DNA from 3 places in the Xanthobacter albus genome. Region 3 is predicted to be linked to each of the others. Evidence: predicted binding sites of a transcription regulator. Region 3 holds the regulator's gene; each other region holds the start of a gene.
What was found. Region 3 encodes PhoB, which activates phosphate uptake and scavenging genes when phosphate is short. Its sites were predicted from a motif close to TGTCATNNANCTGTCAT; they were not measured.
Positions count from the first base shown of each region.

Region 1: the regulator PhoB is predicted to act here: its motif matches at 4,930-4,946, upstream of V5F75_RS08460 (arsenate-mycothiol transferase ArsC).
Region 2: the regulator PhoB is predicted to act here: its motif matches at 2,189-2,205, upstream of V5F75_RS09025 (NAD-glutamate dehydrogenase).

Region 1 covers NZ_CM195532.1:1,893,849-1,903,509, reverse strand. Annotated here, with positions in the region: gene V5F75_RS08490 (alpha/beta fold hydrolase) at 1-259, opposite strand, end outside; gene V5F75_RS08485 (CHAD domain-containing protein) at 420-1,301, opposite strand; gene V5F75_RS08480 (biotin transporter BioY) at 1,510-2,055, opposite strand; gene V5F75_RS08475 (energy-coupling factor transporter transmembrane component T family protein) at 2,057-2,686, opposite strand; gene V5F75_RS08470 (energy-coupling factor ABC transporter ATP-binding protein) at 2,683-3,456, opposite strand; gene V5F75_RS08465 (GNAT family N-acetyltransferase) at 3,679-4,401, shown strand; gene V5F75_RS08460 (arsenate-mycothiol transferase ArsC) at 4,405-4,854, opposite strand; gene V5F75_RS08455 (hypothetical protein) at 5,199-5,894, shown strand; gene V5F75_RS08450 (OmpA family protein) at 6,084-6,731, opposite strand; gene V5F75_RS08445 (cysteine rich repeat-containing protein) at 6,731-7,147, opposite strand; gene V5F75_RS08440 (Bcr/CflA family efflux MFS transporter) at 7,311-8,684, opposite strand; gene V5F75_RS08435 (MarR family winged helix-turn-helix transcriptional regulator) at 8,681-9,151, opposite strand; gene V5F75_RS08430 (site-2 protease family protein) at 9,288-9,661, shown strand, end outside.
Region 2 covers NZ_CM195532.1:2,021,258-2,030,918, reverse strand. Annotated here, with positions in the region: gene V5F75_RS09040 (ABC transporter ATP-binding protein) at 1-393, opposite strand, end outside; gene V5F75_RS09035 (ABC transporter ATP-binding protein) at 395-1,168, opposite strand; gene V5F75_RS09030 (peroxidase-related enzyme) at 1,456-1,998, opposite strand; gene V5F75_RS09025 (NAD-glutamate dehydrogenase) at 2,292-7,148, shown strand; gene V5F75_RS09020 (NAD(P)-dependent oxidoreductase) at 7,436-8,044, opposite strand; gene V5F75_RS09015 (winged helix-turn-helix transcriptional regulator) at 8,210-8,626, shown strand; gene V5F75_RS09010 (PEP/pyruvate-binding domain-containing protein) at 8,754-9,661, opposite strand, start outside.
Region 3 covers NZ_CM195532.1:564,330-573,990, forward strand. Annotated here, with positions in the region: gene V5F75_RS02545 (GNAT family N-acetyltransferase) at 1-349, shown strand, start outside; gene V5F75_RS02550 (RNA pyrophosphohydrolase) at 515-1,027, shown strand; gene V5F75_RS02555 (2-hydroxychromene-2-carboxylate isomerase) at 1,102-1,716, opposite strand; gene V5F75_RS02560 (Hsp33 family molecular chaperone) at 1,776-2,771, opposite strand; gene argF (ornithine carbamoyltransferase) at 2,936-3,862, opposite strand; gene V5F75_RS02570 (aspartate aminotransferase family protein) at 3,859-5,067, opposite strand; gene V5F75_RS02575 (GcrA family cell cycle regulator) at 5,707-6,234, shown strand; gene phoB (phosphate regulon transcriptional regulator PhoB) at 6,740-7,441, opposite strand; gene phoU (phosphate signaling complex protein PhoU) at 7,557-8,285, opposite strand; gene pstB (phosphate ABC transporter ATP-binding protein PstB) at 8,305-9,129, opposite strand; gene pstA (phosphate ABC transporter permease PstA) at 9,213-9,661, opposite strand, start outside.

The sequences.
Region 1 (9,661 bases), 1.3 Mb from region 3:
CAAGGCCGCTGCCGCGGTCGAAATCGCTGTCGTCGAGCCGGCTCAGGGCGGCGAGCGCCTGCGCCACCAGCTTGTGCGGCTGCGCGAGTTCGGGCCCCAACCTCGGCGCAGCCTCGGGCTGCGGGACGACGGCAGGCAGCCGGGGCGCCGGCGCCGGCTGCAGCGGCGCGGAAAGGGCGCCGGGCGCGGCCTCCTTCACGCTCTCCTTCACGCCTTCACGGGCCCGATCGATGGAGGCGACAGGGGTTTCCGAAGACATCGACCGCTCATCCTCACGTCTCGGCACGGGTGGACCCGGCCTGTTCTGAAAGCACGGCCCGGAGCGGGGCATCGGTAGCCGCGCACGGCGCTCCGGAGGTGCGGCTCAACCATGTGGCGATACGCGCGCCGCCGCAAGGGCACGCGGCCGACACGCGGCATCACGCCGCCGCAGGTGCCTTGATGCGGCGACGGAACCGGCGCGCGAACTTACGGGGCGAACGGCGGAACAGCTCCCGGTGCAGCCGGACGGCCTGACGCTTCAGGCGCTTCTGCAGGCGCGCCATGGCGATGCCCAGCCGCTCCAGCGCCCCTTCCCCGAGGCTGTCGGCGGCCGCGTGCAGCATGGGGCGCAGCACCTCGATGTCGTGGTGGGCGCCGAGCATGTCGCGCAGGCGCTGCGCCCGGCCGGCGCGGGTGGCGCCACGGCCGGAGAAGGCGGCGGCGAGAAACCCCATCTGATAGCGGTGCGCGACCACGCTCTTGCGGGTCTCGTGCATGGCGATGGCATTGCCGAAGGCGCCGCGCCGCGCCGCGCGGTATCCCTTGCGCAGCCCCTCCACGATATCCACCGCCGCCGCCTCGCCCTCCAGCCCGTCCGAGAGGCGCGCGCGGGCGTCGGCCACGAACGCGGCGAGGTGCGCGCGCAGGGCCGCGGCGTCCTCCGCCGCGGCGGAATCGGCGCCGATGGCGGCGCGGGCCGCCGCGATGTCGCAGGACAGCGCGAGGCCGGCTTCATCCAGGAGATCGAGCGCCTCGCGGGCGGTCGCGCGGTCGCGCGCCTGGGCCAGGCCGCGCGCCACTTCCGCCGCGTGGCGGCGGGCGGCGCGGGCGGCATCGGTGGCGAGAAGGCGCAGCAGAGAGCGGTATTCCTTCAGCGCCTTGCGCGCGTCGTGCACCATCTCCACCGCATCTGGCTCGGCGACCGCCGCCTCCACCTTGCCGAGCACCGCGCCCAGCGCCGCCACCAGCGGGGCAGGCACAGGCACGGGCCCGGCGGCAGGGGCCAGGTCGGAAGAGGGAGCATCGAGGGTCTCGGTCATCGCGCGCCTTCCGGGTGGGCGGGAAATCCTGGGGATGCGGCAGCTCGTCCGCCGGGCGCGGCCCGGAGGTTTCAACGCCGGAGCGGCCCGCCGCGTTCCGCACTCCTACACCGCGCCGATGGCGCGGCGGTGACGCGCCCGTTCGCGTCAAGACGCTCGGCTTCAAGAAGCCGAAGCGTCCCGCGCACCGGGCGTGCGGGCAACGCCTTCAGCCGCGCGGGCCCACGCGCCACGCCTTCAGCACCGTGGAGGCGAGGAGCGCCGCCGCCACCGATTTCAGCACATCGCCCGGCAGGAACACCATCGCGCCGAGGGCGGCCCGCCGCAGGCCGATGCCCGCCACGCCCGCCAGCACGGGGATGCCGCACAGATAGACCACCAGCACCCCGCCCGCGAAGGCCGCCGCCAGCGCCGAGAGGAAGGGCCGCATCCCGAGCCGTTCGGCCAGCCAGCCGGTGACGAAGGCGCCGGGAATGAAGCCCAGGAAGAAGCCCACCGTGGGCCCCGCGAGCACCCCGAGCCCGCCGCGCCCGCCGGTGAGCAGCGGCGCCCCCAGCAGCACCACCAGCGCGAACAGCGCGGTGGCCGCCGCGCCCCCGCGCGCGCCCAGCAGCAGCCCCGCCAGCATCACCCCCAGGTTCTGCGCGGTGATGGGCACGCCGGCCAGCACCGGCACGAAGATGGGCGGCACCAGACCCAGCGCGCCGATGAGCGCGGCCATGAGCGCGATGCGCACCAGCATCCGTGTTTCCACCTCACTCTCCCCGCTTGCGGGCGGAGGATGGCGCCTCCGCCGAGAAGCCGCGCGCCTCCAGCGCCTCGGCCACCTGGTCGGCGCCCTTCAGGGCGCCGGTGAAGAAGGCGCCCACCAGAGCCAGCCCGGGCCGACGGCCGCTGCGGGCGCGCCACGCCTCGGCGCGGCCGTGCCAGCCCGCCACCAGCACCGGGACGAAGCGCAGCACCAGCGCCACCGCCAGCGACAGCCGCCGCGCATCGAGCCCCAGCCGCTCGAACGGGCGCAGCACCGCCATCAGCGCGTCCATCATGTCCTGCAGGCGGGTGGAGAGGGTGACGAGATCGGCCAGCAGCACCATGAGCAGGATGCGCAGCACGCTCGCCGCCGCGACCTCGGCCGAGACCGCCCAGAGCTGTAGCAGCCCGATCAGCGCCAGCACCGGCAGCAGCGGCCGCCATTGCAGCAGGCGCGCCGTGCCGGCCCGCCCGAATCCGGCATAGACCAGCAGCACCACCGCCAGCGCCGCCGCCAGCAGGAACGGATCCTCGAGCGGCACCAGCAGCATGGAGAGCAGGGCGAGGCCGGCGAGCTTCACCCCCGCCGGCAGGCGATGCAGCAGGCTGCGGCCCGCGAGATAGCCGCCGATCATGAAAGGCCGCCCGCGCGCGCCGTGTGCGCCCGCACGCGGGCATGGGCGTGAGCCTCGTAGAGGGGGATCACCTCCTCCGGCGCGCCATCGGCGGCCACCTCCCCGCCGTGCAGCCACACCACCCGGTCGAAGCCCGTGAACAGGCTCAGGTCATGGCTCGCCATGACGACCTGCTGGTCGAGGCCGGCGATATGCCCGGAAAGCAGCAGCCGGGTCGGCAGATCGAGCGCGGAGAAGGGCTCGTCGAGCAGCAGCAGCCGCGGCCCCGCGGCGAGGGCCGAGAGGATGCACACGAGCTGCTTCTGCCCCTCGGAAAGCTCATCCACCGCCCGGTCGCCCCAGCCCGCGCAGCCGTGCTCGGCCAGCAGGCGCTCTGCGGCGGCGGTGGCGGCGGCCTTGTCGAGCCCCTGCTCCAGGGGGCCGAAGGCGATCTCCTCGCGCACCGTGGGAAAGATGATCTGGTGGTCCACGTTCTGGAACACGAAGCCCACGAGCGCCGGCAGCCGGCGGCGATGGCGCCTCGTATCGAGCCCCGCCACCTCCACCGCGCCGGCATCGGGCAGGATCAGCCCGTTGAGCAGCCGCAGCAGGGTGCTCTTGCCCGAGCCATTGTCCCCCACGAGGCCGATGCGTCGCTCCACGAGCGTGAGGCTGAAACCGGAGAACACCACCCGCGTACCCCGCGTCACCTCCACCGCGTCAAGGCGCGCACCGGCCTGCGCGGACGGCGGCGGAGCGGGACGACGGGCGGAAAAAGGCGGAAACGGCATGGGGCACCTGCGCCCTCCTCGATATACCGATCCCCGCCGCGCGCAAGCCCCTGCCATGGCAAGCCCGCCGTGCCGCGCGGGCCTTGCCATGGCAGCGGCGCCCGGCGCACAAGATGGAAGGGCGCCATGCAGGGGCACCGCGCCGCGCGCCGCCAGCGCAACCCCGGCGCCATACCTCCCGCGAACCCGCGCCAGCCGGCCGGCCACACCACGAGAGCCGCCATGACCGAAGATGCCGCTCCGCCCGGACCACCCCTCGGAGCGCCGGTGGAAGGACCGCCCGCCCGCGCCCCCGCTCCCGTCACCCTGGAAGGGCGCCTCGTGCGGGTCGTTCCGTTCGACGTGGCGCGCCACGGACCCGACCTCTACGCCCTCTCCCACGGGCCGGAGAAGGAGGCCCTCTGGGCCTATCTGAGCGCAGCCCCCTTCCCCGATCTCCACGCCTTCACACGCCATTATGCGGCGGCATCCTCGAAGGCCGATCCTCTGTTGCTGACGGTGGAGGACACGGCGAGCGGGCGCGCGCTGGGGCACGCCACCTACATGCGCGTGGAGACCGGCCACCGGGTGGTTGAGGTGGGCAACATCCTCTTCACCCCGCCCCTGCAGCACCAGCCGGGTGGCACCGAGGCCATGTATCTCATGGCACGCCACGCCTTCGAGGCGCTGGGCTTCCGCCGCTACGAGTGGAAATGCAACACCCTCAACCGGCCCTCGCGCCGGGCGGCGGAGCGGCTCGGCTTCACCTTCGAGGGGGTGTTCCGCCAGCACATGATCGTCAAGGGCCGCAACCGCGACACCGCGTGGTTCGCGCTGCTGGACCATGAATGGCCCCGCGCGAAGGCCGCATTCGAGGCGTGGCTCGCGCTGGACAATTTCGACGCCGGCGGCCGCCAGCGCCGGCGCCTGGAGGACATCCGCGCGGAGTTGCCGGAGCGGGGCTGAGCCTCAGGCGGCGGCCGGCGCGAAATCCTGCTCCACCAAGGCGGTGATAGCGTCCCGCAGCTCGGGCAGAAGGCGGCGGTAGGCGCGGCGGCGCTCCTGCGGCTGCGGCAGGCGGGAGACATCCTCGAACCCCCAGCCGCGCAGGCGCAGCAGGTGCATCCAGGGCAGGCGACGCGCGGCGCGGTGCGCGCCCTCCTCCAGCGCCACCACCGCGTCCACCCGCGGCGCGCCGGAAAGGGCGAACACTTCCACCGGCTTGGAGGAAAGCCCGTTGGTGGCCACGCCCTCCCGCTCCAGGCAGTCGAGCGCGGCGGGGTCCACGGGCGCGGCGAACGCGGTCGCCGCGCTGAAGGCGCGCACGCGCGCGTAAAGGTGCATGGTGAGGGCCTCCGCCATCAGGCTCAGCCCCGCATTGTCGCGGCACACGAAGAGAATGGACGGACGCGTGATCATGAGGCCTCTCCGGTCACGGGATCGCCCCGCAGCACCCCAGCGGCGATTCGGTTGGCGGGAACCTAGGCGCATCCCTCGACGCGGGCATGACAGCGCGCCGTGGCGCAGCCGCAACGGCAAAGACTTTTCCTGTCATGGAGGAGATGCCGCATCCCCGCACCCAATATCTTGATCGGAAAAGACTATCAGCGGGATTCGACTGAGTTTCGTGGGCGCGGAAGGGGCATTCCGTCCCACATTGAACTTGCGTTAACCATTCTGAAGTTGTTCCACGAGATCAATGACATGCTGGCGGGAACACCGATTCGCGAACTCTTCGCCGGCTGGCAGATGTGGAGGCGAAAATGGCGAAGACGGAAGTCACCAGCGCCGCGGTCAGAAAGATCGCCGCGAAGGCGCTCAAAGATCCCGGCAGCATTACCCACGATGAGATCAAGAAGCTGGCGGCTTCCTGCCTGACCCAGGCGGCGGACAAGCCCAAGGCCGAAGCGACCGAAGCCAAGCCCGCAGCGCCCAAGCCCGCAGCGCCCGCGAAGGCACCCGTTGCCAAGGCGCCCGTGAAGGCCGTCGCCGCGAAGGCTGCCACGCCGAAAGCCGCCACGCCCAAGACCAGCACGCTCAAGACCACCGCTCCCGTGAAGAGCGCCGCTCCGGCCGAGGAGAAGGCCCCGGCCAAGGCTCCCGCCGTGAAGGCGCCCGCCGCGAAGAGCGCAGCGGCGAAGCCCGCCAAGACCCCGGCCAAGGCTGCGCCCGCGAAGGCCGAGGCGCCGGTGGCCGAGAAGCCGGCCGCCAAGGTCGCTGCTCCCAAGAAGGCCCCTGCCGCCCGCAAGCCCGCCGCCAAGGCGCCGGCCGCCGCTCCGGCGGTGACGGATGCGCCGGTCGCCGTGGCCGCCCCCGAGGCCGCCAAGCCTGCCGCGCCGGCCAAGACTGCACCGGTGAAGACTGCACCGGCCAAGACCGCTCCCGCCAAGGCGCCGGTGAAGGTCGCGACGAAGCCCGCCGCCGCGAAGGCTCCGGCCAAGGCGCCGAAGAAGAACTGAAGACAGCGGCGCCGCGCGGCCTCCCGCGGCGCCGGCCTCCAAAGCTCTTTCCGTTCGCACCAGCTCACGGATAAAGCTCTGGACTCTTGAGTTTACGCATTTTCTTCACGCGAACTGGTGTCCACTTCGCCTGAAAACGCTTGAAAGATGCGATCCGGCCGGCGCCAGGCGCCGGCCGGATTTTTCATGTCACTGCTGGGGCAGCGGGCCGGCGCGGCCGATATTGAAGATCTGCACCCGGCGATTGATGGCCGCGTCGGGGTGCTTGGTGTCCTGCAGCGCTTCCTCGCCGAGGCCCACGGCCTCGATGCGGCGCGGGTCCACCCGGAAGGTGGTGGTGAGCGCCTGGGCGATGGCGTCGGCGCGCTCCTGGCTGAGCTTCATGTTGTATTCGCGGGTGCCGGTGGCATCCGTATTGCCCACCACCAGGAACTTGTAGCCCAGCAGCACCGGATTATGCATGGCATCGGCGATGGAGCCGAGGGTGCGGTAGGAGGAGGGCTTCACCATCGCCGAGTTCAGGTCGAACTCGATCTCCACGTTGATCTGCGCGAGCTGGTCGAGCTGCAGGGCCAGCGGAGGCCGGCTCTCGGGCGGGCCCTGATACTGCATGTGGGCCTGGGCGAGGCCCCGCAGCGCCTCCGCAGAGACCGTGGGCACGTCGTTCACGGAGCTGGTGAGCCCCTGGACGATCTCGGAATTGGGCGTGAACGCCTGGGCCGCGGCGGGCGTGGCGGCGCCGAGGATGAGCGCCGCGCCCGTGCACAGGGCGGCGAGGGCGGGAGCGATGCGCGAGCGGATCATGGTGCCGGTCTCCTGCGTATTCACGGCGCGCATCAGCGGTAGCCGGCGTTGGTGAGGGCGGCGGTGCAGGTCTGGCTCACCACCTTGGATGCCTCCAGCAGGCAGGAGACGAGATTGCCGTCGCCGGGCTCGACGCCAGAGCAGAACTCGGCGCGGTCGCGGTCGCAGGCCTTGTAGACCTCGCGCTGCGCGGCGGCGCGCGCCTCGGTCATCTGGCGGATGGATTCATGGTTGGCGGCGCAGGCGGGAGACAGCTCCGCCTGATGCGCGGCCAGGCACTGGCCGATGGCGCCGTTGCCGAGATTGACGCCCCGGCAGTGGCGCATGATGTCCTGGCCGCAATGCTGGGCCAGAAGGCCGGCCGCCTCGGCGTAGCTCACCGTCTGCGCATGCGCAGACGCCGCCGGCAGCGCCAGCAGCGCCGCCAGGACAAGTCCCGCGAACTTCATTTGAATCTCCCCACACCCCGGACCGCCGCGCGGCCCCCGGTGATTGACCATGACCGGGCAAGAACGGTCAACCGGGAACATCTGCCGGTGGGAGAAAGGACTAGATTCCAGCGCTGACGCGTTTTCTTCACACGAACCGGTGTCCACTTCGCGCGAAAACGCTCTAATTCTGGCGGGCGCGGGCCTCAAGCTCGATCTCTTCGCCCGCGGCGCCGACCACGCCGAGCGGGTCGGCCGCCAGCTCCAGGTCCGGGGCATCCACCGTCGTCGTGTCAAACGGCGGCTCGGACGGAGCCTGGGCGCCCCCCTGCCCGCGCGCCGGCCGCGGGCCCAGCAGCACATGCCCGGCGGCGGCCACCAGCGCCATCAGCGGCAGCAGCGTGGTGAGCGCCGTCAGCGGCGAGGGGAACAGCACCGCCAGCGCGGTGCCGAGGAAGCCGCCGCCGATCTGCATGAAGCCCATGAGCGCGGAGGCCGCCCCGGCGATGGTGGGAAAGCCCGCGAGCGCCGCCGTGGTGCAGCCCGGCAGCAGCATGGCGATGCCGCAGGCCCACAGGCCGATCGGGGCCATGACCGTGAGCGTGGACGGCGGCCACAGCCGTAGCCCGATGCCGAGCCCCGCCGCCCCCGCGAGCACCAGCACCAGCCCGATGGGCACCATCTCCGCCGCGCCCATGCGCTTCAGCAGCCGGCCGGCGATCAGGGTTCCGCACATGAAGGAGCCGGTCTGCGCCAGCATGGCGAGGCCGAACTGGGTGGGCGTGAGCCCCACCTGCTGGATCAGCACGAACGGCAGCAAGGCGGTGAGGGTGTAGATGGCGCCGAGGCCGCCGCCCAGCGCCACGCTGGCGCGCATGAAGGTGCGGTCGGAAAGCAGGCGCGCGTAGCTCTTGGCGATGCCCACGGGAGAGGCCAGGGAGGAATCCCGCGCGGCGTTGGTCTCGGGCACGAAGAAGGCGAGCAGCACCAGCAGCGCGGCGCCGTACACCGCCATCGCCACGAAGATCATGTGCCAGCCGGCCGCGCCCAGGATGACGCCGCCCAGTGTGGGCGACACCGCGGGGCCGATGGCCAGCATGGTGCCGATGAGGTTCATGATGTGGGCGGAGGTCTGCCCCGTATACTGGTCGCGCACGATGGCGCGGGAGATGGCGATGCCGGCCGCGCAGCCCACCCCCTGGAGGGCGCGCCCGAGGATGAGCCACCCCATGGTGGGCGCCCAGGTGGCCACCAGCGCCCCCGCCATGTAGATGCCGAAGAAGGCGAGCGCCACCGGACGGCGGCCGAAGGCATCGGACAGCGGGCCGCAGGCGAGCTGGGAGAAGGCGAAGCCGAGGAAGAACACCGTCAGCGTCAGCTTGACGGTGGCGGGCGTGGTATCGAAGGCGCTCACCAGGGTGGGCATCGCCGGCGTGTACATGGCCAGGCTGATGGGACCGAGCATGACCATCAGCGCGCCGATCAGGGCGACGCGCAGTTCCGACATGATCGGAACCGGCGCGGGCGGCGGCGATGCGGTGAACGCGGCAGGCTTCATTTTCCGTCTTTGTCCCCGTCGTCGCGGTCTTCCTCCTCGCGGCAGCGCGCGAGGTTGTCGCGAATGAGAATCAGGAAATCGCGCAGCCGGGCCTGATCGGCATCGGAGAAGCCCGCGAGCGCCTCGCCGCGCGCCACCGCCGCCGCCGACTGCACGCCGGAGAGGAACGGCTCGGACGCCGCCGTAAGGCGCACGATCTTGGCCCGGCGGTCCCTCGGATCGGTCTCGCGCGCCACGAGGCCCCGGCTTTCGAGGGCATCAAGGAAGCCCACCAGGGTCATGGGCTCCACGTTCATCTTCACCGCGAGCGCGCTCTGCCTGAGGCCCGGATGGAGGTTCACGTAAGCGAGCGTGCGCGCCTCCCCGGCCGTGAGGCCGAGGCCCGCGTGGGTGAACGCGCGGTCGATGCGGGCGCGGTAGAGCCGCGCGGCATCGACGAGAAGGAAACCGAGAGGAGTGTCCGCCATTTCGTTCCCCACCTTATAATAAGGTAACCTTAGTTTCAACATGCATGTGCCACGCCCGGAGCAATCCGTATTGCGCGCCGAACCGCGCGGCCTATGTGTGAAGGGGTCCCCCTGGAGACCCCCCGGAGATCACCCCATGCCCTGGTCCCTGACCATCGGACGCCTCGGCGAAACCGCCATCCGCATCCACGTGACCTTTCTTCTGTTCCTGGTGTGGATCTGGGCCGCCTACTACCGGACCGGCGGCGCCGATGCGGCCTGGCAGGGGGTGCTGTTCGTCGCCCTCCTGTTCGCCTGCGTCCTGCTGCACGAACTGGGGCACGTCTTCGCCGCACGTCACTTCGGCGTGAGGACCCCTGACATCACCTTATGGCCGTTCGGCGGCATCGCAAGCCTGGAACGCATCCCCGAGAAGCCTTTGGAAGAGCTGGTGGTAGCCATTGCCGGACCATTGGTGAACGTGGTTATCGCGGCGGTGCTGCTGCTCATCCTCGGCGCCGGCTTCAACAC
Region 2 (9,661 bases), 1.5 Mb from region 3:
GCGCCGTTCCTCCAGGCGCGGAAACAGCGCGTGGATCTCGTCCACCGAAAGCCCGCCGGGTAGCACCACCGGCGGCAGCAGCAGGTTCTCCCGCACCGAGAGCGAGGCGAAGATGCCGCGCTCCTCGGGGCAGATGGCGATGCCGAGGCGGGCGATCTTGTTGGGCGCGAGGCCCACCGTCTCGGTGCCCTCGTAGCGGATGGAGCCCGCGCGCTTGCGCAGGAGGCCCATGATGGCCCGCATGGTTGTGGTCTTGCCCGCGCCGTTGCGGCCGAGCAGGGTCACCACCTCTCCGGGGCGGACGTCGAAGGTCATGCCGTGCAGCACGTGGCTCTCGCCATAGTGGCCGTGCAGGTCCTTCACCGCGAGCAGGGGCGCGTTCGTCTCCGGCATGTCAGTGCGCTCCGTGCCCGGTGCCCATGTAGGCTTCCACCACCTGCGGGTTCTTCGACACCTCCGCGTAGGGCCCCTCGGTGAGGATCTCCCCGCGCGCCAGCACGGTGATCATGTCCGAGAGATCGGCCACCACGGAGAGATTGTGCTCCACCATCAGGATGGTGCGGTTCTCCGACACGCGGCGGATGAGATCCGCCGTGCGGGCGATGTCCTCCCGGCCCATGCCGGAGGTGGGCTCGTCGAGCAGCAGCATCTCGGGGTCGAGGGCGAGCGTGGTGGCGATCTCCAGCGCGCGCTTGCGGCCGTAGGGCAGCTCCACCGCGAGGTGGTCGCGGTAGGAGACGAGGTCCACGTCGGCGATCAGCTCCATGGCGCGGTCGTTGAGCACGTCGAGCGTGCTCTCGGACTGCCAGAAGCGGAAAGAGTTGCCCATGGGGCGCTGCAGGGCGATGCGCACGTTCTCCAGCACGGTGAGGTGCGGGAAGGTGGCGGAGATCTGGAACGAACGGACCATGCCGAGCCGCGCCACATCGGCCGGCGGGGTGCGGGTGATGTCGCGCCCGTTGAGCCTGATGATGCCGCGGGTAGGCTCCAGGAACTTGGTGATGAGATTGAAGCAGGTGGTCTTGCCCGCGCCATTCGGCCCGATGAGGGCGTGGATGGTGTGGCGACGGATCCTGAGGTTCACGTTCTTGACGGCCGCGAACCCCTTGAATTCCTTCGTGAGACCAGATGCTTCAACGATGTAGGGCACGTCTGCGACGGTGTCCATGATCGGTGGGCGCCCTCGTGTTGAAGCCATGGGCGCGCACGCACGCATGCTGGCGCGCGACCCTGGCGGTTTCCTCCGGACGGCACCTTGAGCGGTGCGCTATCTCTTGCGACGCACCCTAGCATGCGATGCCTTGGCTGCGTCAACTGGTCCTTCCCTGGCGTCGGCTTGTCCGCTGGGAGGCCATCCACTTCATACCACATCGCGGAATAGAACGAGCGTACGCTCGGAAAAATTTTTGTGAGCATGTCCGCCCCCGGCCCGCGCCGCCGGCCGGGGGTCGGCGCTCAATCGGCGAGCCCGCGCGCCTCGGCGTGATAGGCCGTGTTGGGGCGCATGTCGGTGGCGGAGGCGAGGCGGTTCGTCATGTTGAAGAAGCCGGTGACCGCGCCGATGTCCCAGATGTCGCGCTCGGAGAAGCCTGCCTTGCGCAAAGCGGCGCGGTCTTCCTCCTCCACCTCGTGGGGGCGCTCGGTGAGCTTCACCGCGAAGTCGAGCATGGCGCGCTGGCGCGGGTCGAGCCGCGCGGCGCGATAGTTCATCACCATCTGCTCACCCAGAACCGGATCGCCCGAGAGCTGGCGCACGGCGGCGCCATGGGCGGTGAGGCAGTAATAGCAGCGATTCACGCTGGAAACCGCCACCGCGATCATCTCCCGCTCCAGCTTCGAAAGACCGGAGGGCGCGAGCATCAGGTCGTTGTACATGCCGGCGAACGCGGAAAGCTTGGCGAGATCGAAAGCGTAGGCCTGAAGAACGTTGGGCACGAAGCCGATCTTGTTGCGACACTTCTCGAAATAGGCGTCGGTCGCTGCGTCGAGCTCGGCCATGGGCAGGTCGAGGGCGATGGCCGGCGTGTCATCGGGCGCGCGGGCCGCCACGGGAGCGGCCGCCGGCGCCTTCCGGGCCTTCGGCGCGGCGGGCGCCCGCTTCGCAGGCGTGCCGGTTTTTTCGGCGACCGCGCTTTTGGTCTTTGAGCCGGCGGTGGCGCGCTTCACTGTGGGGGCCATAGGCGTTCCTCGTCATCGTTGCGTCGTGGCTCGTGACCGAACTTCGGCGGACGCGACAGACGGTTCCGCGGGGAACCGGCGCGGCGCGAGGGCGTCCATTCGGGGGAGTGGCCATGACTGTTCAAGGCTTTCAGACTGCCGAAACCGATCACGACCTGCAAGGACGCATCGAGGCCATCCGCACCGCCCTCGCCGCCGCCGGCACCGAGCTGCCGGATCTGTTCACCCGCACCTTCCTGGCGGCCATCGCCCCGGAAGACCTGATGCCCCTCGACCCCGCCCTGGTGGCGAGCCTGGTGCGCGACGCCTGGGCCCACCTGCTCGCCCGCCCGCGCGGGGCGGCGGACGTGCGCGTGTTCGATGCCGGCGCCGGCAGCGCGGCCATTACCGTGATCGAGGCCATCAACGACGACATGGCCTTCCTGTTCGATTCGGTGGCGGGGGAGCTTGCCGACCGGAAGCTGGAGCTGAAGCTCGCCGCCCATCCCATCTTCCACGTGACGCGCGACCGCGACGGCCGCGCCGCCGGGCTCGCCGAGCCGTCCGCCAGGGAGGCCGAGGACAATCGCGAGAGCCTCATCCACATGCATGTGGCGGCCATCGACGCCGCCGCGCAGGCGCACCTGAAGGCGGGCATCGCGGCGACGCTGGCCGATGTCCACGCCATCAACGAGGACTTCCAGGCCATGCGCCGGCAGGTGAAGGCCCTCGCCAAGGCCCTGCGCAAGGAGAAGACCCCCTACGCCGACAAGGACCGGCTGGAGGCCGCCGACGTCCTCACCTGGCTCACGGAGGACAATTTCACCTTCCTCGGGCTGCGCGCCTATGCGCTCGACGCCGCCGGCGAGCTGGTGGCCGAGCCGGGCTCGGGCCTCGGCGTGCTGCGCGATCCCGTGGTGCGCGAGCTGCGCCTCGGCGACGCGCCGGTGGTGACCACGCCGGAGATCCGCGCCTTCCTCGAAGGGCCGCAGCCGCTGATGTTCTCCAAGGCCAGCCTGCGCTCGCGCGTGCACCGGCGCAACGTCATGGACTATGTGGGCATCAAGACCCATGACGAGAAAGGCCGCCTCACCGGCGAGGTCCACCTCGTGGGCCTGCTGACCTCCACCGCCTACACCCATTCGGTGCGCGAGATCCCCTACCTCAGGCTCAAGGCGGAGGCGGTGGTGCGCGGCTCGGGGCTGGAGCCGGAGAGCCATTCGGCCCGCGCCCTGGAAACGGCGCTGGAAACCTACCCGCGCGACGACTTCTTCCAGGTCGACGTGGCCACCCTCGCCGCCCACGCGCGCGACATCCTCTCCCTCTACGACCGGCCGCGGGTGCGGGTGCTGGCGCGGCTCGACCGCTTCGGCCGCTTCGCCTCGGTGCTGGCCTATGTGCCGCGCGAGCGGTTCGACGCCGCCGTGCGCGGGCGCATCGGCACGCTGCTGGAGGAGGCGTTCGAGGGCACGGTCTCGACCTGCGTGGAAAGCTTCATTTCGGGCGTGCCCCTCATCCGCGCGCACTACACGGTGGACCGCCGGGGCGGCCCCGCGCCCGCGCCGGACCTCGCCGCCCTCGAACGGGCGGTGGCCGCTTCCACCCTCTCCTGGAACGACCGCCTGTGCGCGGCCATCGCCGCCGCGCCGGTGCTCGCGGGCCCGGATGCCGCGCTGCTGCGCCACCGCTACGGCCCCGCCTTCGGCGCCGGCTACCAGGCCGCCTTCGACGTGGCGACCGCCCTCGCCGACATCGAGCGCATGGAGCGCCTCTCGCCGGAGCGGCCCATCGCCATCGACTTCTACCGCCGGGCCGAGGACCCGGACACGCGCATCTCCCTGCGCCTGCTCTCCTATGGGGCGCCGCTGCCGCTTTCCATCCGCGTCCCCATGCTGGAGAACATGGGCCTCAAGGCCATCAACGAGCGCACCTACCGCATCGAGCCGCAGGACGGCGACGAGGAGATGGGCGCCGATGTCGGCGTCGAGCGCTGCTGGCTCCACGACATGTCGCTGGAGCGGGCCGATGGCGGCGCCATCGCCATCGCCGGCTCGGACGAGCGGCTGGAGGACTGCCTGAACGCGGTGCTGCGCGGCGCCGCCGAGGACGACGGCTTCAACGCCCTGGTGCTGGATGCCGGCCTCTCCTGGCGCGAGGCGGCGCTGGTGCGCACCCTCGGGCGCTACCTGCGGCAAGCGGGCATTCCCTTCAGCCCCGACTACCTCTGGCGCACCCTCGCCGCCCACGAGGCCATCGCGCGGGACATCGTGGCCCTGTTCCACGCCCGCTTCGACCCCGCCCACGACCCGGCCCCGGATGCGCGCGCCGCCCGCGAGACGCCGCTGCGCGAGGCGCTCGCCAACGCTCTCGGCCGGGTGTCGAGCCTCGACGAGGACCGCATCCTCCGGCGCTTCATCAATCTGGTGGACGCCGCCGTGCGCACCACCTTCTACCAGTGCGACGAGGAGTGCCGCCCGCGCGAGGCCATCGCCGTGAAGTTCGAGAGCGCGAAGGTGGAGGGCCTGCCCCTGCCCCGCCCGCTCTACGAGGTGTTCGTCTACGCCCCGCGCGTCGAGGGCGTGCACCTGCGCTTCGGCAAGGTGGCGCGCGGCGGCCTGCGCTGGTCGGACCGCCCGCAGGACTTCCGCACCGAGATCCTGGGCCTCGTGAAGGCGCAGCAGGTGAAGAACGCGGTGATCGTGCCGGTGGGCGCCAAGGGCGGCTTCGTGCCCAAGCGCCTGCCTGCCGGCGGCAGCCGCGAGGCCGTCCTCGCCGAGGGCACGGCCGCCTACGAGGTATTCGTCTCCAGCCTGCTCGACCTCACCGACAACCTGAAGGGCGGCGCGGTGGTCCACCCGGCGGACACCGTGCGCCTCGACGGCGACGACCCCTATCTGGTGGTGGCGGCCGACAAGGGCACCGCAACCTTCTCCGACACCGCCAACGCCATCTCCGCCCGCCACGGCTTCTGGCTCGACGACGCCTTCGCCTCCGGCGGCTCGGTGGGCTACGACCACAAGGCCATGGGCATCACCGCGCGCGGCGCCTGGGAGGCGGTGAAGCGCCACTTCCGCGAGATGGATATCGACATCCAGACCACCCCGGTCACGGTGGCGGGGGTGGGCGACATGTCGGGCGACGTGTTCGGCAACGGCATGCTGCTGTCGCCCGCCATCAGGCTGGTGGCGGCGTTCGACCACCGCCACATCTTCCTCGATCCCGATCCGGACCCCGAGCGCGCCCATGCCGAGCGCCTGCGCCTGTTCAACCTGTCCCGCTCCTCCTGGGCCAATTACGACCCGACCCTGATCTCCGCCGGCGGCGGCGTCTTCCCGCGCACCGCCAAGAGCATCGCGCTTTCGGACCAGGCGCAGGCGCTGCTGCGCTTCCCCAAGGCGCAGGCGACGCCGGCCGAGCTGATCAACGCCATCCTGAAGGCGCAGGTGGACCTGCTCTTCTTCGGCGGCATCGGCACCTACGCGCGGGCCTCCACCGAGACCGACGCCGATGCCGGCGACCGCGCCAACGACGCGGTGCGCGTCGCCGCCTCGGAGCTCGGCGCCAAGGTGATCGGCGAGGGCGCGAACCTGGGCATGACCCAGCGCGCGCGCATCGAGGCGGCACGGCGGGGCATCCGCCTCAACACCGACGCCATCGACAATTCCGCAGGCGTGAACACCTCCGACGTGGAGGTGAACATCAAGATCGCCCTGTCCCGGCCGCTGGAGAGCGGCGCCCTCGCGCCCGCCGAGCGGGCGGCCCTGCTCCGGCAGATGACCGGCGAGGTGGCGCGCCTCGTGCTGCGCAACAATTATGCGCAGACCCTCGCGCTCTCCCTCGCCCAGCGCGCCGGCGCCCACGACATCGCCTTCCAGCAGCGCCTGATGCAGATGCTGGAAGCGCGCGGGGAACTGGACCGGACGGTGGAATTCCTGCCCTCCGACGCCGAGATCGCCGACCGCCGCTCGCGCGGGGAGTGCCTCACGCGGCCGGAGCTGGCGGTGCTGCTCGCCTACGCCAAGCTCACGCTTAACGCGCACTTGGTGTCCTCGGGCGTGCCGGACGATCCCTATCTCGCCGGCGAGCTCGTTTCCTACTTCCCGCCGGAGATCGAGGCGCGCTTCCCGGAGGCTGTCACCGGCCACCGGCTGAAGCGGGAGATCATCGCCACCGGCCTGTCCAACGCCATCGTGAACCAGTGCGGCCCCTCCGCGCTTGCCCGCATCGCGGACCAGACCGGCGCCGATGCCGCCGCCATCGCCCGCGCCTTCGCGGCGGTGCGCGACAGCTACGGCCTGCCCGGCCTCATGGCGGAGATCGACGCCCTCGACAACAAGGTGAAGGGCGCGACGCAGCTCGCCCTCTACGCGGCGGTGGAGGAGCTGACGCTCAGCCGCATCGTCTGGTTCCTGGCCAACGTCTCCTTCGCGGAGGGCATCGCGGCGGTGGTGGAACGCTATCGCGCCGGCATCGCGGCGGTGGCCTCCGCGCTCGACGAGAGCCTGCCCGAGGCGTGGCGCGCAGCCCGGCAGGCGCGCATCGCCGCGCTCATCGCGCAGGAGGTGCCTGAGGACCTCGCCCGCCGCATCGCCTCCACCCAGGCGCTGGCGGCGGCTGCGGACATCGCGCTGCTGGCCCAGACCACGGGCCGGCCCATTCCCGATGTGGCCAGCACCTTCTTCGCGGCCGGGCGCTACTTCGGCGTGGACGACCTCGTGGGGCAGGCCCGGGCCATCGCCGCGCCCGACTATTACGACCGCCTCGCCCTCGACCGCGCCCTGACCCAGCTCGAAACCTTCCTGCGGCGCATCGGCGGCCGCATCCTGGAGGAAGGCGGCGCCGGCGCGGCGGGGCTCGACGCCTATGTGGCCGCCCACCGCGACGAGGTGGAGCGCATGCACGGCACCGTGCGCGACATCGCCGCCTCGGGCCTCAGCCTCTCCAAGCTGACCCTGGCGGCGAGCCTGCTCGGAGACCTCGTGCGCGGCTGAAGCCGGCCGGCGCCTTTCGCTGGAGGCGCTGGGAGCCGGAGGAGCGTGCGGAACGGCCCCGCCGCTCCTCCGCCCTTGACGCACACGGCCTCCGCGCCATGCGCGCGGGCCTTGGGCGCGACCCATGAGGCATCTCCGGGCGAAGCCCGCGCGGCGCCGGCCAGGGACCGAAGCCCCTCGCCTCAGGCCGAAGACCCGTGGGTATCACGCACGGGCCTTCCGTCACGCCCGGGCGGCGTTCGGGCGAGCCCCACCCGGGCGCTGGTCCAAGACCGGGACCGATGGTCTCAGTAGCCCACCGTCATGCGCGCGCGGACATGGGCCGGCTTCTCGATCTCGTCCACCAGCGCCACCGCATAGTCCTCGACCGAGATGGCGCTGCGCCCGTTGGCGCCCACCAGGAGCTGGTCGCCGCCGAGGCGGAAGACGCCGGTGCGCGTTCCCGGCTCGAAGAAGGCGGAGGGGGAGATGAAGGTCCATTCCAGCTCCGTCTCACCGCGCAGCGCCGCGAGGAAATCCACGCCGGGACGGGCGAAGGGCTTCCACACCTCCGGAAACTCCGGCGTGTCGATAAGCAGCACGCCGGGCGCCACCTCCAGGCTGCCGGCGCCGCCGACGATCAGCACCCGGCTCACGCCCGCCGCCTTCAGGGCCGCCGCCAGGGCGGGCTCGGAGACGACATCGAAATGGAGGGCGCTCACCACCGCGTCGTGGCCGCGCAGCAGGTCGGCGAGGCCGGGAGCCGACACGTCGGCCGCCACCTTGGTGAGTGCGGGATGATCCTTCAGCCCTTCCGGCTTGCGGGCGATGGCGGTCACCTGGTGGCCCCGCGCCAGCGCCTCGGCCACGATGCGCGAACCGGCCATGCCGGTGGCTCCGAGAACGGCGATCTTCATGGAATGCTCCCTGTTGCGGATGCCCGCGCGCCCGCCGCCGGAGGCGGCCCATGCGCGGATGCGCGGTCCCGCCGACTGGCGGTTCCCGTCAGGCACCATATGCTTCATCGGGAAGCTGGTTTGAAGAAGGCACCGTCTGCTCACCAGGTTACAGCGGAGGAACCCATGACCACCCTTGATGCCCCGCCCGTGGCCGCGCCCGCGCCGGAGGAATGCCTCGCCGCCGCGGCACAGGCCGGCGCCGGGCGCTGCCCCACCCGCGACGTGCTGGACCGCATCGGCGACGCCTGGAGCGTGCTGGTGGTGGTGAAGCTGGTCGCCGGCCCCTGCCGCTTCAATGCCCTGCGCCGGCAGATCGGCCCCATCTCCCAGCGCATGCTGACGGTGACCCTGCGCGCCCTGGAGCGGGACGGGCTGGTGTCGCGCGCCGTCTTCCCCACCACGCCGCCGCAGGTGGAATACGCGCTGACGCCGCTCGGCCTCTCGCTGGCCCTGGTGCTGGAGGCGGTGAACCGCTGGGCCTTCACCCATGCGGAGGAAGTGGCGGAGGCACGGCGTCGGTTCGATGCCGCATCGGCGTAAGCCAGAGGCGCCCTGAGCCTTTCTCAGCGCCCCTTGGTCAAGCCCGCACGGCGCTTGGGCAAAACTGAGCGGGGGCCGGTGGCATAAGCTCGATGCCGGGTTCGCGCGGGGCGGCCGGAAGCCGAGCTCAGGCCCTGGCGGGAAGGGCGCGCCAACGCTCCACCTCGCCCAGCTCGTCGTCCAGCCGATCCACCGCCACGCGCCCCCGGCCCAGGTAGACGGCGCCGGCGCCGCCGTCCACGGAGAGCCAGTCGCCCTCCGCGAGCCGGGTGTCGCCCACCTGCGCCACGCCCGCCTCCGGGTCCAGCACCAGCTCCACGCAGCCGGCCACGCAGGGTTTGCCCATCTGCCGCGCCACCAGCGCCGCATGGGCGGTGCGCCCGCCCACCGCCGTGACGATGCCCGCCGAGACGGAGAAGCCGGCGACATCGGAGGTGGAGGTGTCCGGCCGCACCAGGATCACCGGCTCGCCGCCGTCGGCCAGGCGCTGGGCGCTGCGCGAGGAAAAGGCCGCCCGCCCCACCGCCACGCCGGCCGAGGCGCCGGTGCCGCGCAGCAGCGGCGCCCCCACGTCGGTGAGCCGCGCCTCCACCAGCGCCTGCGGATCGAGCGCGCCGACGCGCACGAGCCCCTCCTGCGGCGTGATGATGCCTTCATGAACGAGATCGATGGCGATGCGCAGGGCCGCCCGCGGCGTGCGCTTGGCGGCGCGGGTCTGCAGCATCCACAACCGCCCGTCCTCGATGGTGAACTCCACGTCCTGGACGTCGCGGAAGGCGCGCTCCAGGGTCACCAGGATGCGGCGCAGCTCGCGGGCCGCCATGGGCACCGCGCGCACCAGCGCCGCCTCGGTCTGCGGCGAGCGGGCGCCGGAAACCACATCCTCCCCCTGGGCCTCGAACAGGACGTCGATGACCGGCTCCGCGGCGCCGCTGGAAGGATCCCGCGAGAAGGCGACGCCGGAGCCGGAGGTGAGCCCGCGATTGCCGAACACCATGGCCTGCACCGTCACGGCGGTGCCCTCCAGGTGCTCCA
Region 3 (9,661 bases):
CGGCTTCGGCCAGCGGCCCGCCGAGGCCGATCCCGAGATCGGCTACTGGGTGGGCGAGCCCCATTGGGGCCTCGGCATCGCCACCGAGGCGGCGCGCGCCGTCATCGACTACGTCTTCTCGCAGACCGGCATCACGACCTTGGCGGGCGCGGCGCGGGTGGTCAATCCGGCCTCGCGCCGGGTGCTGGAGAAGTGCGGCTTCCAGTGGTGCGGGGTCGGCCTGTGCCAGGTGCGCGCGCTCGGCGCCTCCGTGCCGGTGGACCGCTTCCAGCTCGACCGGCGCACCTGGGCCTCGCTCCGGGCCTGGGGCTCCACCGTGCTGCCGCACCTGCGCGCCGCCGCGCACTGAGCGGAACGCGGCCTTCACGGGCGTCCGGGGACACGGCTGGCCCCGGACTCCCGTGCACCGATGGTCGCCGCCGGGCGTGCCGCGCACTCTTCCGCTGCGGCAGATCTTGCGTTGCAGCGCGGCAGGGCCCATCACACGGCGAAACGCGTCGCCGGGGGCCCGACCATGAGCAAGCATCACCACCACGACCTTCCCTACCGCCCGTGTGTGGGCCTGTGCGTCTTCAACGGCGCGGGAAAGGTCTTCGTCGGCCGCCGCCTCGGCGGGCCGGAGCATGTGGACGCCACTCATTCCTGGCAGTTGCCCCAGGGCGGCATCGACAAGGGCGAGGAGCCCTTCGACGCGGCCCTGCGCGAGCTCTACGAGGAGACCTCCATGCGCTCCGTGGTACGGCTGGGCGAGGTGGAGGAGTGGCTCTCCTACGACCTGCCGGGCCGCGTCGCGGGCGAAGCCTGGAAGGGCAAGTATCGCGGCCAGACCCAGAAGTGGTTCGCCCTGCGCTTCACCGGCGCCGAGGGCGAGATCAACATCACCACCCCCGGCGGCGGCGTCCACAAGCCGGAATTCATGGACTGGCGCTGGGAAGACCTCGAGCGGATCACCGATCTTGTCATCCCCTTCAAGCGGCAGGTCTATGAAGAGGTGGTGCGCAGCTTCCGCCGTTTCGCGGGCCAGTAAACTCAAAGGCGCGCGGCATTTGAGCAAAACCGCTGGACCCGCTCAAGGATTGGGGCCGACGGCATGAGGCCGCCTCAGGCGGCCCCACCGGACTTCAGGGCCTTCAGCTTCTCCGCCACGAAATCGAGCCGGTCCTGGCCGAAATAGAGCTCGCCGCCCACCACATAGGTGGGTGAGCCGAACACTCCGGCCTCGATCGCCTCGGCGGTGCTGCGCTCGACCCGCTCTGCCGCCTCCACCGTATCGGACAATGTGGCGAGGCGGGCGCCGTCGAGGCCCACCCCGTCCGCGAGGCGGATGAGATTTGCCCGCTCGGAGATCTGGATATCCCGCGCCCATACGGCTGAAAGGCAGGCGCCGATGAGCTCCGCCGGGTCGAGGCCCTCCATCTGCGCGGCGCAGATGAGGCGGCAGGCGGGCAGCGTATCCGTGGGCCAGAAGGCCGGCTCGGTGTTGATGGGGATGCCGGCGCGGTTCGCCCAGCGCACGATGTCAGCCTTGCGATAGGCGTTGCGCTGGGGCGACTGCCTGGCCGGGGCGGTGGAGCCGCCGGCTGCGAACACCTTCAGGATGTCCACCGGCCGCCAGAGGATGTCGGCGCCCGCTTCCCGCGCGATGGCGCGCAGGCGCGCGTGGCCGAGATAGGCATAGCCGGACTGCGGGCTGAAATAGCAGGTGACCTCGGTCATGATCCGCCTCCCTGGAAAGCGTGCCGCGGGCGGCAGGCCGCCGCCCGCATGCCCGGCGCTCAGGCGTCCGTCTCGCCCAGAACCTCTTCCGCGGCAAAGCCATAGGTGCGGCCGCAGAACTCGCAGGTCACCGTGACCCGGCCATCATCCTGGATCATCCCGCGCCGCTCCTCCGCCGAGAAGGAGGCGAGCACTCCCGCCACCCGCTCGCGCGAGCAGGAGCAGTGGGCGGCGATGGACAGCGGCTCGAACACTCGCACCCCGCGCTCGTTGAACAGCCGATAGAGCAGGCGCTCGCTGGAAAGATCCCTGTCGAGCAGCTCCACGTCCTCCAGCGTGCCCACCAGGGAGCGCGCCTCCACCCAGGCGTCGTCCTCGTCCAGGGTGTGCGGCGCGGTGCCTTCCGGCGCGTCGCCGGGCGCAAGGTCCGCCATGCGCGCGCGGGAGGCGTCGTCCGGCAGGAACTGGGCGAGCAGCCCGCCCGCGCGCCAGGAGGAGGCCTGCCCCCCCGGCCGCAGCTCCTCGCCCACGGCCAGGCGCACGCGGGTGGGGATCTGCTCCGACTGGTGGAAATATTCGTGTGCCGCCGCTTCCAGGCCCGAGCCATCGAGCGCCACCACCCCCTGGTAGCGGTTGGAGGAGATGCCCTGGTCGATGGTCATGGCCAGATGGCCGCGGCCGAGCAGGGTGGCCGGCGCGGTATCGTTGCGCGCCTCGGCGGCGGCGAGGGCGTCCTTGTCGAAGCGGGCATAGGCACGGATCTTGTCCGGACTCACGAAGTCCGCCACCACCATGTCCACCGGGCCGTCGGTCTGGGTCTGGAGAATGAAGCGGCCCTCGAACTTGAGGGAGGAGCCGAGCAGCACCGCCAGCACCACGGCCTCTCCCACCACCCGCTTCACGGCCGGGGGATAATCATGGTGCGCGAGCACGGTGTCGAGGGTGGGCCCGAGCCGGACGACGCGGCCCCGAAGATCCAGCGCATCCACCTGGAAGGCGGTGACGATGTCGTCCTGCGCCTCTTCCCTGGCGCTGCGCGCGCGCGCGGCACTCATGCGCTCCTCCTTCGTTGAACCGCTCTCGTATGGCGTGGAAACCGGCCGGCGTGAAGAAAAAGCGTCGATCGGGGGGCGCGGCGGCGCCACGCCGATGCCGGAAGCGGGCCGGCATCGGCCACCAGCCCGCAAGGCCCTGCGCGGCCGGAGCCGCGCGCCGGACCTCACGCGGTGTGGAAGCACCAGGCGAGGATGCCCTTCTGGGCGTGCAGGCGGTTCTCCGCTTCGTCGAACACCACCGATTGCGGCCCGTCCATCACCTCGCTGGTCACCTCCTCGCCGCGGTGGGCGGGCAGGCAGTGCATGAAGATGGCGTCCTTGCGGGCGCGGGCCATCAGGGCGCCGTTCACCTGGTAGGGCTTCAGCAGGTTGTGGCGGCGCTCCGCCTCCTTGTCGCCCATGGAGACCCAGGTGTCGGTAAGGACGCAGTCCGCGCCCTCCACAGCCTCTTCCGGGTCGCGCATGAAGGAGACCTTGGCCTTGGTGCGCTTCACGAAATCCTTCAGCGCCTGACGCGGCCCGAGCTCCTTCGGCGTCGCCACCTTCATGGAGAAATCGAACCGCTCGGCGGCATGGACCCAGCTCGCGAGCACGTTGTTGGCATCGCCCGTCCAGGCCACCTGGCTGCCCTGGATGCAGCCGCGATGCTCCTCGAAGGTCAGCACGTCCGCCATCACCTGGCAGGGGTGGGAGATGCGGGTGAGCCCGTTGATGACCGGCACGGTGGCGTAGTCGGCGAGCTCCGTGAGGTCGTCATGGTCCAGGATGCGGATCATGATGGCGTCCACGAAGCGCGAGAGCACGCGGGCGGTGTCCGCGATGGTCTCGCCGCGGCCGAGCTGCATCTCCTGGCCGGTGAGCATGATCGTCTCGCCGCCGAGCTGGCGCATGGCCACGTCGAACGACACGCGGGTGCGCGTCGAGGGCTTGTCGAACACCATGGCCAGGGTCTTGCCGACGAGGGGGCGATGATCCATTTCGCCCGCCTTGCGCCGGGCCTTGAGATCCTTGGACAGGTCCAGCACCCGGCGCAACTCGTCCGCCGGGATCTCCGACAGGTCGAGAAAATGGCGCAAACCGTTCTCCGTCATTCCGCTGCCCCCATGGCCGGAGCGGGCTCCAGCGCCTGCTCCAGCCGCACACACGCGGCCTCGATCTTCTCCACCGCCAGGTCGGCCTCGTCCGCCGAGACCACCAGGGGCGGCAGCAGCCGCACCACATTGTCGGCGGCGCCGGGGGCCAGCAGCCCCTCCGCGCGCATCGCCACCACGAGATCGGCCGCCGGCACCTGGGCCTTCAGCCCCAGCAGCAGCCCCTTGCCGCGCACCTCCGCCAGCACGCGCGGATGGCGCGCCACCACCGCCCCGAGCTTTTCCTTCAGCCGGGCGGAAATGGCATTCACATGGTCGAGGAAGCCCTCGGCCAGCACCAGGTCCAGCACCGCATCGCCCACCGCCATGGCGAGCGGGTTGCCGCCATAGGTGGAGCCGTGGGTGCCGAGGGTCATGCCCTTGGCGGCCGCCTCGGTGGCGAGGCAGGCGCCCATGGGGAAGCCGCCGCCGATGCCCTTGGCCACGGCCATGATGTCGGGCGTGACACCTTCCCATTCATGGGCAAAGAGCTTGCCGGTGCGGGCCACGCCGCACTGCACTTCGTCGAGCACCAGCAGCAGGCCCTTCTCGTCGCACAGGGCGCGCAGCGCCCGGAGGAAGCCCTCCGGCGGCACGCGCACGCCGCCCTCGCCCTGCACCGGCTCCAGCAGGATGGCGCCGGTGTAGGGGGTGACGGCCGCCCTGACCGCCTCGATGTCGCCGAACGGAACCTGATCGAAGCCCGGCAGCGCGGGCTCGAAGCCCTCCAGGTATTTCGGGTTGCCGCCGGCCGCGATGGTCGCGAGCGTGCGGCCATGGAAGGCGCCCTGGAAGGTGATGATGCGGTTCTTCTCCGGATTGCCGTTCGCGAACTGGTACTTGCGCGCCATCTTGATGGCGCACTCCAGGGCCTCGGCACCCGAATTGGTGAAGAACATGGTGTCCGCGAAAGTCACCGAAGACAGGCGCGCGGCCAGCTTCTCCCCGCCCGGAATCCGGAACAGGTTGGAGGTATGCCACAGCTTCCGCGCCTGCTGGCTCAGCGCGTCCACCAGATAGGGGTGCGCATGGCCGAGCACGTTCACCGCGATGCCGGCGGTGAAATCGAGGAAACGTCGCCCGTCCGTCGTGACGAGCCAGCAGCCCTCTCCCCGCTCGAACTCGAGGTCGATGCGCGCGTAGGTCGGCAGAACGGCGGTGATCACTTGATCCTCCTGAAAACGTGCCTTGATCCGGCGAAATATAGAAGCCGAAGACAACATCTTCATTGCTGGTGGCGAACCGGGCTCCTGCGGAAGGCAGCTTCCGCCCGGAAGGCCGGCCCGTGAATGCCCCGAGACTCGGGGCGACCGGGTGTCGGCGCTGGGCGAAGGTGTCTGGAGCGGCCGCCGGCCGCCAGACCCCCCGCGGCGCAGGCCCCGGGCAGGCAAAATTAAAAAAGGCCGCCCCAGCGGGGGAGCGGCCCGACACCGGCAAATACTAATGATCGCGCGCGGGAGGTCAACACATCTGAAAGGCGTGCGGCGCGCGCCCGCGCGAGGCCCCCGCGCACGGCGCCGGACATGATGCCCGCGGGCAACGATCTGGGGAAAACGACGCGCGAACGTTAACCGACTCTGTCACCCGCGCGCCCCATATTGTAGCGTATGGAACATCGCCTACGAGATCTCGTGCGATTAAGCTTCCTGGGACCTATGGGTTGTTAACCTTCCACATGCTTGGCGCATGTGGGGCCGAGGAAGGAGTCCGGGTGGTCTCGGGCAGCATGGCGGTGCTGCCATCCGGCGACAATTGGGCGCCGCCCAAGACCGGCGCCGGCAAGATGCGGCAAATGGAGAAGAGCGATGAGCTGGAATGACGAGCGCGTCGAACTCTTGAAGAAGCTCTGGAGCGAAGGCCTCTCCGCGAGCCAGATTGCGAATGAACTCGGCGACATCACCCGCAACGCGGTGATCGGCAAGGTGCACAGGCTGGGGCTTTCCGGCCGCGCCAAGTCATCCTCGGCATCGGCGGTGCGGCCCCAGCGCCCCAACCGCCCCGAGAGCCCGCGTGACCAGACCCGGCCGCAGCGTCCCCTGGTACAGGGCAACACCGCCCTCGCTGCCGAGATCGACGACCTGCCCGAGGAGGCCCCCGCCCCCGCGCCGCAGCCCGTGGCGAGCGACAACGTGGTGTCCATGGGCCAGCGCTGCACCATCATGAACCTCACGGAGAGCACCTGCCGCTGGCCGATGGGCGAGCCGGGTACCGAGAGCTTCTATTTCTGCGGCGGCAAGAGCAATCCGGGAATGCCCTATTGCACCCAGCATGCCCGCATCGCCTACCAGCCGGTGCAGGATCGCCGTCGCGACCGGCGCCTCGCCTACCTCTGACAACAGCGTGGCCGGGCTCGCGCCCGGCCGGCCGTTCCGCTCGGCAACGGTTCCATCAGTGTGATAGGGCACGCCGTTCACCGACACGGGGACGGCCTGAGGTTCCTGCGCTCGGTGGCGGGAATTCCGGCGTGACATTCCTTGTGTTTCAGCCGCCGCGGCGGCATCCACGTCGCTGAGACAGACGCGAGCCCGGCGTCAAAGCCTGATCCGCATCAGCCACGCGGCAGCGACCGAGCCGGTCACCGGCAAGCCCCGACCCCGCTCCCGATAGCCGCCGGACTGCGCCCCTCCTCGCGCCACGCACCATTCATTTCCAAAATGATCTTCGCGCGCGGCGATCGCTTCTGGCTGCAGAGACGACGCGTTTTTCAGGCGAACAGTGAGCGCTGCGCGGAAAGTGCTCCAGAAGCACACCGGCGCCGCCGCCCTGAGCGCAAGGAGAGCGCCGTTCGGCGCTCGACCGGGGAAGATGGATCACCCAACCACGGTGGGCGAGCGGCCATCAGTGCGCCCGCGCGAACATCTCGTTGAAGGAGTAGCCGGCGCCGCGTACGGTCCGGATCGGGTCCGACTGGCGCCCGCGATTGATCGCCTTGCGCAGCCGGCCGACATGCACGTCCACCGTGCGCTCGTCGATATAGACGTCCTGGCCCCACACGCCATCGAGCAATTGCTCACGCGAGAAGACGCGGCCGGGGCTCTGCATCAGGAATTCGAGCAAGCGGAACTCGGTCGGCCCGAGATGAACCTCACGGCCAGCACGGTGGACCCGATGGGTCTCGCGGTCCAGCTCGATGTCTCCCGCGCGCAGCAGGGTCGCCACATGCTCCGGCTTGGCGCGGCGCAGCAGCGCACGCACGCGCGCCAGCAGCTCCGGCACGGAGAAGGGCTTCACCACATAGTCGTCGGCGCCCGTGGCGAGGCCGCGCACCCGCTCCGTCTCATCGCCGCGGGCAGTCAGCATGATGACCGGCAGGCGCTCGGTTTCCGGGCGCGTGCGCAGGCGGCGGCATAGCTCGATGCCTGAGAGGCCGGGCAGCATCCAATCCAGGATGACGAGATCCGGCACGCTCTCCCGCAGCCGGGTCTCGGCATCGTCGCCGCGCCCGACATTCTCCACCGCATAGCCTTCCGACTCCAGATTGTACCGGAGCAGGAGGGTCAACGGCTCTTCGTCCTCGACAATCAGAATACGCGCCGGCACAGCCTATCACCCATCCACGTCGAGACGTTCTTTGACACAGCCTCGCGCCATCCCGCCCGTGCGGCGGGTCTGGCGCGGCCGCTGCCCGCCTGAGCGGCGGGCAGGGCATCCGGCATCAGGCCTGCTTGGTCTGGCCGGGGAAGGCGACCGTGGTGTCGCTGGAGGCATCCGCCTTCGGGCGGCTCTCCGGCAGCACCTGTCCGGTCACCATGTAGTAGACGACTTCCGCGATGTTGGTCGCGTGGTCGCCCATGCGCTCGATGTTCTTCGCGCAGAAGAGAAGATGCGTGCACACGGAGATGTTGCGCGGATCTTCCATCATGTAGGTGAGCAGCTCGCGGAACAGCGAGGTGTACATGGTGTCGATGGCGTCGTCGCGGCCCCACACGTCCAGCGCCTTGGCCTCGTTGCGGCCGGCGTAGGCGTCGAGCACCTCCTTGAGCTGCTCGAGCACCAGGTCGGACATGTGCTCCACGCCGCGCACCAGCTTCTGCGGATGGTACTCGCCCTCGATGGCGATCACCCGCTTGCCGACGTTCTTGGCGAGGTCGCCGATGCGCTCGAGGTCGTTGGCGATGCGGATGGCCGCCACGATCTCGCGCAGGTCGCTGGCCACCGGCTGGCGCTTGGCGATGACGAGCACCGCCTTGTCCTCGATGTCACGCTGCACCTGGTCCACGCCCGCGTCGAGCGAGACGACCTTCTGCGCGATGGCAATGTCGCGCTTGATGAGCGCGGTCATGCTGTCGGCCACCAGGCGTTCCGCCTGGCCGCCCATCTCCACCACCTTGCGTCCGATCTCTTTGAGCTCGACGTCGAAGGAGGTCACGGTATGCTCGGGCATCTGCGCCATCCTGTTTTCCTCAGCCGAAGCGGCCGGTGATGTAATCACGCGTCTTGATCTCCTTCGGGTTCGTGAAGATCACGTCCGAAGGCGCCACCTCGATCAGCTCGCCCAGGTAGAAGAAGGCGGTGATGTCGGCGCAACGCGCGGCCTGCTGCATGTTATGGGTCACGATGACGATGGTGAAGTCGCGCTTCAGCTCGTCGATCAGGTCCTCGATCTTCGAGGTCGAGATGGGGTCCAGCGCCGAGGTGGGCTCGTCGAGCAGGATCACCTCCGGACGCACGGCGATGGTGCGGGCGATGCACAGGCGCTGCTGCTGGCCACCGGACATGCCGAGCGCGGACGTGTTCAGGCGGTCCTTGGTCTCGTCCCAGATGGCCGCCTTGCGCAGGCACCATTCCACGCGCTCGTCCATCTGCGACTTGTTCAGCCGCTCGTGCAGGCGCACGCCGAAGGCGATGTTGTCATAGATGGACATGGGGAAGGGCGTCGGCTTCTGGAACACCATGCCGATGCGGCTGCGCACCACGGTGGAGTCGAGCTCCTTGCCGATGATGTTCACGCCGTCGAACAGCACCTGCCCCTCGGCGCGCTGGCCGGGGTAGAGGTCGTACATCCGGTTGAACACACGCAGCAGCGTGGACTTGCCACAGCCCGAGGGGCCGATCATGGCGGTCACCCGCTTCTCGGGGATCTCGAAATTGATGCCCTTCAGCGCGTGGCTCTGGCCGTAATAGAACTGAAGGTTGTCGACCTTGAGCTTCGCGGGAGCGGGCGGCGCGTCGGGCCGGGCCGCGACCGAGGTGGCGATGCTGAGGGTGGGATCGACCGCAGACGTCATCTGAGCCTCACTGGAATTTACATGCCCGGAGCTGCCGGGCTTGGATCTCGGGCAGCCCGGCGCATTCGCGCCGGGCGGCGATGTCAATTGCCGCGGGCCAGAACCAGACGCGACGCCACGTTCAGCACGAGCACGCCGACGGTGATGAGCAGCGCACCGGCCCAGGCAAGTGCGACCCAGTCATCGAACGGACTTCCGGCATACTGATAGATCGCGACCGGCAGGCTGGCCATGGGCTTCGAGAGATCGAGCGACCAGGCATTGTTGCCGAGCGAGGTGAACAGCAGCGGCGCCGTCTCGCCCGCCGCGCGGGCGATGGAGAGCAGCAGGCCGGTGACGATGCCCGCGCGCGCGGCGCGCCAAGTCACGAACATCACCACCTTCCACTGCGGCGCGCCGAGGGCGAAGGCCGCCTCGCGCAGACCCACCGGCACCAGGTTCAACATGTCCTCGGTGGTGCGCACCACCACCGGGATCACCAGGATGGCGAGAGCGAGCGCGCCGGCCCAGCCGGAGAAGCCGCCGAGCGGCA